DNA from 4 places in the Aureibacillus halotolerans genome. Region 1 is predicted to be linked to each of the others. Evidence: riboswitches for the same ligand, from Rfam matches in the RefSeq annotation. Region 1 holds a riboswitch; each other region holds the start of a gene.

Region 1 (3,124 bases):
GTGGTTTCATGTGAATTGGTTCAGGAAACTTTCTATATGTTTAATCCCTTTTCCAATGCTCCATACGATTACTTTACTCGCTTTCTGAAGCCTTTCCCATGCTAAATACAGCATTTTTCGAACACATGCTTAGTGTACTTTTCCTAAAGTAGGACTGCTTTCCGTCGCGTACATTCTTTCCTGAATTCGACCCGCTTTTTTAGCAAGCAATCCTGCCTCAACTGCATATCTCATTGCGGTGGCCATCCGGACAGGATCCTTGGCTTTCGCAATGGCTGTATTTATTAATACAGCTTGGGCTCCTAGCTCCATCGCTTTCGTGGCGTCACTTGCCGTGCCAATGCCTGCATCAACAATGACCGGTACAGTCAACGATGTACAGATACGCTCGATATTGTATGGATTCAATATACCGAGGCCAGTTCCAATCGGTGACCCACCAGGCATGACTGCCGCTGCTCCAGCTTCTTCAAGTCTTTTTGCTAACACTGGATCGTCCGATGTGTACGGAAAAACAGTAAAGCCTTCCGACGCGAGCTGTTCCGTTGCCTTCAGTGTCTCAATGGGGTCAGGCAGTAATGTCTCATCCTGGACACTAATTTCAACTTTAATCCAGTTACTTAGCCCACTAGCACGTGCCAAGCGTGCGATACGGATAGCTTCATTTGCATTGGTCGCGCCAGAAGTGTTCGGTAAATAGTGAAGCGTACGATCGCCAAGATGCTGTAAGATGGCATCTTCCTCAGGAGCTTCTGTATTCACCCTCCGAACAGCAAACGTCAGCACTTCCGATCCGGAGGCAGCGATGACTTCATTTTGAATAAAAGGATTTGGAAACCTCCCCGTTCCTAAAAAAATACGTGACGTTAGCGTATGCTCACCTATTTTCCATGAGTCATGTTTCATCTCTTTACCCCCCTCCAACAAATTGAACAATTTCAATGTTCATGTTGTCCTTTAGTGTAATTTCATTTCGTGATTCTTCACTGATAATCTCGCCATCGACCTCTGTTATAACTAATCCTGGAGTCATATTGTAAGTGGAAAGAAGCTCTGCCAAAGTTCCTTGAGTCACCTCTGTTGTTTTTCCATTTAAGACAATCGTCATGCCCTCTACCTCTTTTCCTCATACGAAAATGCTTGTATAGCTTGCTGAATCTGGTGGGCTGGTCGTTCATTGCCAACGATTTCACTCACCATACACACCGTAGAAGCCCCTGCTTCAATCACTTCATGTAGGTTATGCAATTTAATGCCGCCGATGGCAACAAAGGGAATACGGAGCTCTGCTGAGACCAGCTCTTTAATATACCCGAGGCCAACGGGTGCAACCACATCTTCCTTCGTCTGCGTATCATAGATTGGACCCGCTCCAATATAATCTGCCCCTCGCCTTTGTGCATCCATGGCCTGCTCAATGCCGTGCGTGGAAATGCCAATGAGCTTCGATGGGCCAAGTTCAGCCCTAGCTTTTTCAATTGCTACATCCTCTTGACCTAAATGGACCCCTGCAGCGTCAACCTCTATGGCAATGTCAATATAGTCATTGATAATGAGCGGCACTTGATAGAGATCACAAAGCGCTTTAAGCTGAAATGCTTTTTCACGCACAAGATGGGGTGCGTTTTTCTTGTCCCGAAGCTGTACAATAGATGCCCCTCCCTCGAGCACATCCCTCATCACTTCTTCTAAGGGTCGCTGTGGGTGAAACTGTTCTCCTGTAATGGCATATACACGACCAAGTTTCATTTCTTTTTCCCCCTTATCATATAAAAAAGCCGCTCCCACACAAAAGGGAAGCGGCTATGAGGCATACATTAAATCTAGACCTCACGTCCGTGACTTCCCTTCGCTGGTATTAGCCAGAGCAGGTTCTAAGAGTAAAAGCTAGGCTTTTTCTCAGCCCGAACATGGGCACCTCTAGTCACATTATTGATGTTTCTATTATTGCAATTCTAGCAATATTACTCAACGAATTCAATACAAAGGCTTTGCTTCTCCTGATGCAAGTCTCACAATGTATGCTTCATTATAGGAATGCAATATTGCCCATGACGCCTTTGGAGACACTGTCAATTTTTCTGTTGAGGCTTGAATCGGAAGTTGTCGTATCAATGAGCCGTCGGTAAGGCTATACACAACAAGCATATCATTTTCAACGATGTACATTCTCTCCTGTTGAATGGCCAAATCCATTGGCGACAATCGGCTGACTCCTGAAGGGAGAGATGTTGAGAAAACAAATGAACCTTGTTTATACAAGGAGCGCTTTTTCCCTTCATTCGTTCGCTCCAAAGCGACTGTGTAAGGGCCTAGTTGTTTAATGTCCAATACATTTTTGGAGATCGGTTCGGGCGCCAACGACTCAAGAGACAATAAGTTCCATTGCAGAGCAGTGGTATCCATATACGTTAACGTATCAGAAAACAACCAATACAAAAACGGGGAAGGGACTTGTAGCGGAACACGTGTATCGTCCTTTATTGACCACAAAAAGGTGTCTGCTGTCCAATCGCGCTGAAAGGTGGAAACCACCATTTGATCTGCATTAAATGGACTCCATGCCACAAAAAGATCGTAGGCGGACGTTTCCCAAAGACGAATCTGTTCCCCTTCCAATGTCGCAATCATTAAATAGCTTCTCATAGGGTCTTCACTGTAATAGATGGCAAAGCTTTGACTAAGGCGGTTATAAGTGACAGAGCTGATGGCTCCTTCTGTTGTAAATAACGGTTGACGATCACCCGTGTAAAGATCGTATTGCAGCAGAGTATTTTCTGTGGTCGAACGTTCAATGACATAAATCGCGTGTTCATTTCTCCATTGTACGAATTCCCACTCTGCATTTTCATCAATTTCCAATCCACGAACAGCATTAAGCCCGACTTGCTTTGTAATTCCTTGGAATTTACTCCCATCAGCCTCTTGTACAACAGGTCCAGAGGCACAGCCGGCAAGGCAAATGATGACAAGGACCAGAAGCCAGCGTATCATTCTCATCCTTCGCCTTCTCTCCTGAATATGTTCTCTCTATTTTACAAGCTTCCACGCCTCTATACAACGGAAAATCTTACTGAATTCAAAGCATTACTGAAGCCATTATGTGTGTGAGGCTGTTGAACAC
Region 2 (3,124 bases), on a different contig from region 1:
GGATTTTCTGCTGGTTTCCCTTGGATAGTTCCTCGACCTTTTTCTTCGCATAATGGCCTATACCAAAGCGGTCTAGCCATTGATTCATTTCCTCTAGAACAGCTGCCTTACGCATGCCACGTAAACGCCCGAGATAGACAAGTTGCTGCTCAACAGTAAGCTTTGGGTAAAGCCCACGCTCTTCTGGCAAATACCCTACTCGTTCGCTCGAACGTTCATTTAATTGAATTCCGTCATACGTAATCTTTCCCGACGTCGGCTTCATAAGCCCTATGATCATTCGAAATGTTGTTGTCTTTCCTGCACCATTCGCGCCTAGAACGCCGTATATTTGACCTTTAGGTATAGTGAGGCTAAGGTGGTCTACAGCTGTATGTGACCCAAATGACTTTGTCACATCAGCAATCTCTAACGTCATTGAAAATCCTCCTTCAGTCCCCTCCACTTACATTCCTCTTTTATTATGCCACTCATTGGAGGTACAAAAAAGAGGTTTGAATTGCCAAGTTGTATCATTCTTGTTAACAAAAAAACAGCCCATGATTCACTCACAGGCTGCTTCTTTAGGTACTGGCATAATTTCTCTCACCATAAGCCAACAATTCTCCCAAATTCCCTCGTGCAGCTCATGCTGAGGGAGGTGTCGTGTTTTTTCAAATCCACATTTCGTGTAACAGGCGATCGCACGTTCATTTTTTTCTCGCGGATCAACGACAAAGCGACTTCGTGCGACATGTTGAGCCATGCGTTCAATCATAAAGGCATTAAATTCTTGTCCGATTCCTCGATTCCAATAGGATGGATCGCCAATAAATTGATCCATGCCGAACGTCGCCACTTCATCATTATAGCCATAACACGCTTGCGTTTCTTGATCAATTTCGTATACCTGACAGTAGCCGATCGGCCGATATCGATACACAATAATCAATCGTTCGACGTGGGCTTCGTTTCTAAAAAACCGGTGTTTCACCATTGACTCATCATGAGGACGGTCACGACCTTCATAAAATTCCAATAATTCTTCGTTCTGAAGCCACTTTGACATCAATGGGATATCCACTGTTTGAAGAGGTCGAACTGCTATATCATCCACAGGTTTCATCCTTTCTTTTTCTGTCAATATAGAATAATAGAATGCCGCATACACAGACGTTGTATGAATGAAGACAGTTTTTTAACTTCACAACCCCAGTTAAATACGATACGATGAGAAAAATACAATGTTGGACTGCTAGGGGAGCTCGTTGTGAGCTGAGAAAAGCACTGCTTTGACCCTTTGAACCTGATCTGGTTAACACCAGCGGAGGGAAGCTATCGGCCGATACGCATACAAATGCACCCATGCCGTCGTTTCTATTCCGGGATGGTTTTTTGTGACTCCTCAGCAGTTCGCTTTCTGGAGGATAAACATGACGATACCTATTGCATTGACGATTGCTGGCACGGACCCATCAGGAGGTGCTGGCATTCAAGCAGATTTAAAAACATTCCATGAGCTGCGTGTGTTTGGTACAAGTGCGATTACGGCAGTTGTCAGCCAAAACACTTGTGGCGTAAGATCCTTTGTCGATATTGATCCAGCACTTATAGAGGATCAGCTTCAAGCCGTCTTTGAAGATGTACCGCCAAACGCTGTCAAAACAGGCATGTTGTCCATTGTACCTGCCATTGAAATCACTGCAAAAATACTAAAACAACATGGCGTTTCCCGTTATGTCATGGATCCCGTAATGGTCGCCAAAAGTGGGCATTCTCTTCTCTCAAAGGAAGCTGTTCAAAGCTTAATTACGATGCTCTTGCCACTAACCTATGTGACAACACCAAATATCCCTGAGGCAGAGATTATGTCAAATATGCGTATTTCTTCTTTAGATGATATGAAAAAAGCTGCCCGTTACCTTGTTGATGATTGTGGAGCCTTTGCTTGCCTGTTAAAAGGGGGGCATATGTCTGATGAAAATGCAGTTGATGTACTCTACAGCGAAGGTGGGTTTGAAACGTTTTCAAGCCCACGTATTGCGACAAAGCACACGCACGGAACAGGTTGTACGCTATCGGCAGCAATCACAGCAGAATTAGCGAAAGGAAAATCGGTGCAGTCCTCTGTGGAGACTGCCAAAGCCTATATCTCAGCTGCCATTGAGGATAGCCTTCAGATTGGTCATGGAAATGGTCCAACCAATCACTGGGCGTTCAATGATCGTCTATCGAACCGTGCATAGGTATCGTCTCTTATTATAGAACAAATTACAATCGGAAGAATTTCCTTAGTCTATGATCGGTGTACGACTTTCGTCTCTGTTTTCAAGACGAATCAGCTTTCTAAGTTTGGTTCTTTCTTACCACTCTAATGGAAATAATGGTGTTTACGACCAGACCAATGATTCATTTTCAGTAAAATCACAATCTAAACATTTTGTTTTGAACACTGCTATGCTAACATAAATTAACAGCATGATGCTTGCAATCACCTGAGAACCACCCCCTTTTTAATGGCCCGTAACCTGAACAGGTTTACGGGATTTTTTATGCACTCAGGGGAACGAAGAAAGCGATCACGTTCATGAACATGATACAATTGCTAAAACATCATCATAAAGTGGGGAGCCTTATGGAAATACCGACGTTTGAGACAGAGAGATTGCTGATCCGTCCCTTAAAAGAAAGCGACGCAAACGCAATGTACCAAATTCTAAGCAACTATGACGTCACAAAGATGTATGGAATGGAACGTGTAACGACATTCGAAGAAGCTGTCCATCTTATACGCTCATTAGAGGACAGCTTTTATTATGGTTGGGGAATACGGTGGGCCATCGTCAAAAAGGCCAACGCTGTTTTTATCGGCACCGGGGGATTTCATGAATGGTCGTCCAGAAACAGCCGCGTTGAAATGGGGTATGAACTTAGCCCAGCTTTTTGGGGAGCCGGCTACGCTAAAGAAGCATTATCGGCCATGATCTCCTGGGGATTTGAGCATGGCTCATTGCTTCGTATCGGAGCAACAGTGATGCCGGAAAACAAGGCCTCGCTACGGTTGCTTAACAAGCTAAGCTTTCAACAAGAGGGCACTCTACGAGAATACATCTTACAAGACGGCGTGTTACGTGATGTCATTATG
Region 3 (3,124 bases), on a different contig from region 1:
TGTAATCATTTCCACGTTGTCAGGATCAGCGCCGGCATTTTGCATCACGCCTCGAAGGGTTGCTTCTTCACTTTCGGATCCCCAACCTCCATACCGTTTGCCTTCAAAATCATTTACTGTCGTGATGTTGTCCTCGGCAAGAGACGCAAAAGAAGAGGTATTGTGTTGAATAATTGCAGCTACAGAAACTACAGGGATGTCTTTTGTACGTGCAAGCGTCACGTTTTCCTGTGTGCTTATGCCGAAATCAGCCGTTCCTGAGGCTACCATTGTGTCGGCAGTCGTTCCTTCTCCAGGCTGTTGAATAGTCACATTAATGCCAGCCTCTTCAAAAAAACCTTTTTGCTGTGCCACGTAAAGCCCAGTATGGTTCGTGTTTGGAAACCAATCGAGCATGACCGTTACGTCGGTTAAACCAGCTTTGCTTTCATCTTGTTCTTCAGGGGATGCTCCATTCGTGCAAGCAGCCAACAGAAATAGAGAACTTAAGAGCAGTGCGAAAAGCCAATGTTTGTTCATAGGAAATCACTCCTTGTTTTTTGAAATCGTTTTTTTGTCACGATGACTTGTTTTCTGCTGCACACGTTGTGATTGCCATGGCATCACGAGGCGCGAGATCCACTCTATCAGCCCGTAAATGAGGAGGCTTAACAAAACGATCACTAAAATGGCGGCAAACACACGGTCGGTTTGGAAGGATTGTGAAGACCTTGTCATAAAGACGCCGAGCCCTTTGCTCGCACCAAGCCATTCTCCAATAACAGCCCCCATTACACTGTACGTCCCCGCAATACGTAATCCTGAAAAGAACGCTGGCAATGCGGCAGGAAGTTTGACCATTTTGAATATATGCCAACGAGTTGCCCCCATTGAACGAAGCAGCTTTATCATCGCAGGATCAACCTGGCGATAGCCATCAGCCAAGCTAATTGTCATCGGGAAAAAGCAAACGAGCGCGACAACAATGATTTTTGGCGTCAGCCCATAGCCAAACCAAATCATAAACAATGGGGCCACCGCAATAATAGGGATGGTCTGTGATATCACAAGTGGAGGATACAAGGTTTGCCTAAGCCAAAATGCCAGGTCTGTTAACGTGGCAATTAAAACAGCTACAACGATTGCGATGCCAAGACCAATCAAGGTTTCTGTCACCGTAGGACCTATATGTGTGAGAAGAAGTGGCCATGATAGAAAGAACGTTTGGATGACAACGCTCGGTGGTGGGAGAATCCAATGCTCAATCCCTGTCAGCCAGACACCGACCTCCCAACACAGAAGGAGCATAAGGATAAAACAAGTAGGCAGAAGGACACCACGAGTAAAAGCACGGTTAATCTCTATATTTCCCGATTTTCTCATCAATGGTGACGCCTCCATCAGGGCGATAATGAATCTTGACATGGGTCATTACTTCTGACGCCCCTGCTGCGATACACGCATCCTGCGCTTTTTTAACGATCTCCAATAGCTCGTTCAAATCGCCCTCCATGACTGTTTCCATTGGACCTACTTCATAGGAAACGCCTGAATTGGCAACCACTTCAATGGCACGATCGACGACCTCATAGCTCTTGAGGTCTCCACTTACCTTTGGTAGCACTTGGAAGCCAAGATTAACGTTTGACATACAACTTCATCCTCTCTTTTAGGTCGTTTATTTTTGCCTCTTGAATGTGAGCGCTCCGATGACCAGGCGTGCGTGAATGTGTCAGAGCATAAAAAAACATCGCCAACAAGGGCGATGTTCACAAAGAAAATGCATAAACAGTCGGAATAACCGACGTTCTGCTGACATCCCTTCGCTGGCATTATCCAGAGCAGGTTTCGTGGGTCGGTGCACTGGCGCACCCTCTCAGCCATTGGTTAGGCTCCCCGCAGCGTATTCAAGTGGTATAACTATAGCATTCCAATGCTTTTTCTGTCTACTCATCACAACACAGGCGAGAAAAGACGGGAAAAGGCTTCCTTCAGTTTAATGCCCAGTCCGCGCTTTTGGCGTTCAGCAATAGAAAGTTGATGGCAATCCTCTAAATCCTTCTGATAATCCTGGACGAGCTTGTGGACAGCGCTAGAACGGAACAAAAAGACGTTTACTTCAAAATTCAAGTTGAAGCTACGTAAATCAACATTTGCCGTACCTATAGATGCGATTAGCCCATCAATGAGAATCACTTTTCCATGCAAAAACCCTTTTTTATAAGTGTAGATGGAGACCCCTTTTGAGAGGAGTTCATCAAAATAGGATTGTGTCCCGTAGCGAGTAAAAAAGCCATCATTCTCTTCTGGAACAATGAGGCGAACGTCAAGTCCCTTGGCTGCTGCGGTGCCAAGCGCCGTGCGCATAGCTTTGTTTGGAATAAAATAAGGGGTTGCAATCCAAACCGATTGCTTTGCACTCGTGACCATTGAAAAATAAATATCCGCCATCGTTCCTTGCTCTGAATCTGGTCCACTGGAGACGACATGCATGGCACCATCGACTTGAGTGGACGGAGCTTTTGTGCTGGAGTAGGTTTCAATGGCAAGCTTTTCACCACCACTTACATAATGCCAATCCATTAAAAAAATGGTATGAAGGCGCTGCAATGCCTCTCCAGTAATCATTAAATGAGTATCTCGCCAAAAACCAAACTTTTTAGAGCGCCCTAAGTACTCATCGCCAATGTTCAGTCCGCCAACAAAACCGACGTGACCATCTACAATAACAATCTTACGGTGATTTCTAAAATTGAGCTTTTGTGTGTTTAGCGCCTCTCTTAACGGAAGGAAGGGGTAGATGTCTACACCAGCATCTTTCATACGTTTAATTGCTTTTCGCTTTAGCCACAAACTTCCAATGCCATCATAAATGACACGGACCTCAAGTCCTGCTTTTGCTTTTTCACATAACACATCAATAATATCTGTACCAATATGATCTGAACGGAAAATATAATATTCAAGGTGGATAAAACGCTCTGCTTTTTTCAATGAGGATAGAAGTTTAGGAAACTTTTCCTGTCCGTTGGTTAAAACCGTAGCCGAAGAGAAAAAGCTAATCTCACTTTTGGTTGTGTGATGGATAAAATCAGACAACGCCTGCTCCATTTCAGTAAGCATTCGCCACGTGTCTCGGGGCTTG
Region 4 (3,124 bases), on a different contig from region 1:
CGGACCATCGTAAATGAGCTCTCCCTCATCATTCAGGATCAGGGCATTTTCAATAATATGAATCCAGCTTTCAATTCGATGTTCAATGACAATCACCGTCATGTCAGTTGTATTTAATAACTGTTCCACCTGAAGCGCTATGTCCCTTGCCGCTTGGGGGTCAAGCATGGAAGTAGGCTCGTCCAAAATGAGCACTGCTGGTTGAAGCACAAGCACACAGGCAAGAGCCAGACGCTGCTTCATCCCACCAGAAAGCGAGGTAATAATCGCATGCTTCTCTGCGGTTAACCCGACCTGTGTCAGCACCTCATCAATTCGCTCCTCCATGTCTTCACGAGGGATAGACCAGTTCTCCAGACCAAACGCAAGCTCGTCGCACACCGTCAGCATGCAAAATTGGCTGTCCGGGTCTTGAAACACCGTTCCTGCGATACGGCAAATTTCTCCTTCAGCAAACGTGGAGATCTCTTGGCCATTCAAAAAAAGCGCACCTTCCATGACACCTTCGACCGCCTCTGGATAAAGACCGTTCAAACAAAACGCAAGCGAGCTTTTCCCCGATCCACTCGGCCCCATCAAAAGCACAGAAGATCCTTTTTCGATATCGAACGAAAGCTGCTTCAAAACAGGCGCTGTCTGATCACTGTATGAAAAGGACATGCATTCTGCACTATACATCCTATTATGCGGCATGATCGGTAGGTCCTTTATTCTTCGCTTTCGAGAGCGCATACCCACGCAAAGCACCCGTCTTTGCCAACGCGTCGCCAATCCATTTCCCAAGCCACCCCGCAAGCACAGCTGAGCTTACAATACGCACAATAAACATGATCACAAGCAACTGGCTTGAATAAACGGCCAAGCCAGATTGGAAATAGCCGTACACAAAGCTTGCGACACCAGACCCGATGCCGGCCAACATTAGTGCTGGCAGACGAAAGTTTTGATAACGTAGCATCGCGAGCACCGCTTCTGCCCCTGCTCCTTGAATAATGCCCGATAGCAACACCGATGGGCCTAAGCCTAAAAGCATTTCAACACCAGCGGCAATCACTTCTGCTAGAAACGCAACGCCGGGTTTTTGAATAATATAAGCGGCCACGATGGAAGCAAGAAACCAGACTCCGTAAATGATGTCATAGCCTAGCGGTCCCATGATGGCATGCAATAAATGTCCGAGATGGGAAAACGCCATATACACGACACCAAAAACGACCGCAAGCACCGACATTAGAACAACTTCCCGCAACTTTAAAGCTGAGCCCATACAAAAATCCCTCCTTGAGTTATTCCATAACCGCACAGGAGGGATTTAGATAAGCGTTCACAGAGAAAGGTAGGTCAAAATAAAAGCACTGAAGTCAAAAGACAACAGTGCATTTTAAGGCACTGTTCGTTCCAATACCTTCTCATGCACTTCCCCACGCTGGTATTATCCAGATCGGGTCCCAAGGGATCGGAATTCAAGTGAACTCGCATCTCAGCCGCTAGCCTTCAGCAGCACCCCTAGTGCTTGCTATGAAATTGTTGATGTAATCATAGAGGTTTTTCTATGATTTGTAAAGTCCGTCTGCCATTAATCATAGAATAGGCTTTCTACCTCAGCTTGTTCCCTCACCAAACTAGAGGTGGATTGAACATGAGCGAACTCCTGATGCAAATGGGCCAGAGCAAACTGATGACTTTCTTCCGCGGATAGCCATTCCCCGCGATGGTCTTGCATACGAAACGCCGCTGTAGCGTCTTCGACAACGGTGCAATTATAACCATAGTTTGCTGCCATCCGCACGGTTGTCGATACACAATGAGGCGTCGTCAATCCAGCGAACACTAAATCCTCTATATGATGCTCCCGAAGCTTGACATGCAATCCCGTCCCTATAAACGCTGAGTTCACGCTTTTTATCACATGCCATTCACCTGGCAAAGGCTCAAATGAATCTTGAAAGGCAAACCCTGACTTCGCTGGATGCAGCGGGGAGGAAATCTCTTTTGACGCATGCTGCACATGAATGATCAGTCTCTTTTTTTCACGCCAATATTGAAGCAGCTCCTTCATGCGGTGCTCTGCCATCGGATTGTTTCTTTCTCCCCACGTCGTTGCTGTAAAGCCCTTTTGCACATCAATAAACACGAGAGCCATATCCGTCATGTGGGTTCATCCTCCTTTCGTATCGAAATCACATAGGTGCAGCCTTCAGCACCGGCCACTGAACCGTGCAATGTGCCTTTTGGCAAGTAAATGCGATCGCCTTCAGAACAGTCTACCATAGTGCCATCAGCTTGAAAGTGTAAACAGCCAGAGAGAATATGCAAGATTTCGTCATTAGGGTGGGTATGTGATGGATGAGCTTGCCCTGGCTGGTCTCTCTGTACCTCAACAAAGGCTGTTTGATCCTTGGGTAACAGTTCCTCAACGACTTCCTGTAAGCTCAATAATTCCCCTTTTTCATATCGAACCTTTTTTTCCACCATGCACATTCCTCCTTTTTTGATGAAACGGGCATCGAGCGGGTTCGTCATTTTGAGCATCTCGCAAGAAATATTGACGCCACTCACGATTAGTCTGTTCGCCATACCAGCCAAGCGCCGGGTGTACAGGTACTTGATCATAAGCGATTAAACGTTGGCGTATTTTCGTTTGCAGCACCTCCCCAGCTTTGGAATGTTTATGTATGCCTTCAAATACCCAGCGTGGCTGGAAGGTTATCATAAACGCATGCGATTTCCTGCTTTTCCTCAGCTCATGTGATGGCGTGTTGCACACAACGAAAATCGGTTCACCATGAAAACTGAATTCCCAAAGGGGATCATCAGGATCTGTCGGAACATCTGATGGCCAATCCTGTTCATCTAGTGCTCGCAATTCGTTCAGTACATTCCAGAAACGCTGCTCATAAACGGCTTGTGTTTCCTGTGGTTCATCTGGAGGGAAAAATGCGACAAACGATGTATTGCGTCCAATGTGGCGGAACGACTCTACGTAGGCACGCAAAAAGGCTGCGAGAAGAGACATATCTTTTGAGTGTGTAGAAGGAATAAAACAAAAGCGTAGCAAGTCTCGTTTTAACCCTTCGACACCTAAAATACAAGGGAACGGGGCAGATTCAGAAAGCATGTCGGC

The links. Region 1 has a riboswitch for thiamine pyrophosphate ahead of thiE (thiamine phosphate synthase). Riboswitches for the same ligand answer to the same signal wherever they lie in the genome.
Region 2: it holds a riboswitch for thiamine pyrophosphate, as region 1 does, so the genes downstream of both, thiD (bifunctional hydroxymethylpyrimidine kinase/phosphomethylpyrimidine kinase) here and thiE (thiamine phosphate synthase) in region 1, are expected to answer to the same signal.
Region 3: it holds a riboswitch for thiamine pyrophosphate, as region 1 does, so the genes downstream of both, EV213_RS15830 (thiamine-binding protein) here and thiE (thiamine phosphate synthase) in region 1, are expected to answer to the same signal.
Region 4: it holds a riboswitch for thiamine pyrophosphate, as region 1 does, so the genes downstream of both, EV213_RS19545 (ECF transporter S component) here and thiE (thiamine phosphate synthase) in region 1, are expected to answer to the same signal.

What each region holds. Positions count from the first base shown of each region.
Region 1 covers NZ_SNYJ01000003.1:246,628-249,751, forward strand. Annotated here, with positions in the region: gene EV213_RS05745 (thiazole synthase) at 130-906, opposite strand; gene thiS (sulfur carrier protein ThiS) at 911-1,108, opposite strand; gene thiE (thiamine phosphate synthase) at 1,114-1,749, opposite strand; TPP riboswitch at 1,828-1,932, opposite strand; gene EV213_RS05760 (YqgU-like beta propeller domain-containing protein) at 1,978-3,000, opposite strand; gene EV213_RS05765 (M14 family metallopeptidase) at 3,080-3,124, opposite strand, start outside.
Region 2 covers NZ_SNYJ01000013.1:54,707-57,830, forward strand. Annotated here, with positions in the region: gene EV213_RS14460 (ABC transporter ATP-binding protein) at 1-418, opposite strand, end outside; gene EV213_RS14465 (GNAT family N-acetyltransferase) at 545-1,096, opposite strand; TPP riboswitch at 1,227-1,329, shown strand; gene thiD (bifunctional hydroxymethylpyrimidine kinase/phosphomethylpyrimidine kinase) at 1,413-2,225, shown strand; gene EV213_RS14475 (GNAT family N-acetyltransferase) at 2,615-3,124, shown strand, end outside.
Region 3 covers NZ_SNYJ01000016.1:29,429-32,552, reverse strand. Annotated here, with positions in the region: gene EV213_RS15840 (ABC transporter substrate-binding protein) at 1-519, opposite strand, end outside; gene EV213_RS15835 (ABC transporter permease) at 526-1,362, opposite strand; gene EV213_RS15830 (thiamine-binding protein) at 1,334-1,630, opposite strand; TPP riboswitch at 1,778-1,888, opposite strand; gene cls (cardiolipin synthase) at 1,933-3,124, opposite strand, start outside.
Region 4 covers NZ_SNYJ01000027.1:23,284-26,407, forward strand. Annotated here, with positions in the region: gene EV213_RS19540 (ABC transporter ATP-binding protein) at 1-693, opposite strand, end outside; gene EV213_RS19545 (ECF transporter S component) at 683-1,267, opposite strand; TPP riboswitch at 1,402-1,518, opposite strand; gene EV213_RS19550 (cysteine hydrolase family protein) at 1,577-2,152, opposite strand; gene EV213_RS19555 (cupin domain-containing protein) at 2,149-2,475, opposite strand; gene EV213_RS19560 (YqcI/YcgG family protein) at 2,450-3,124, opposite strand, start outside.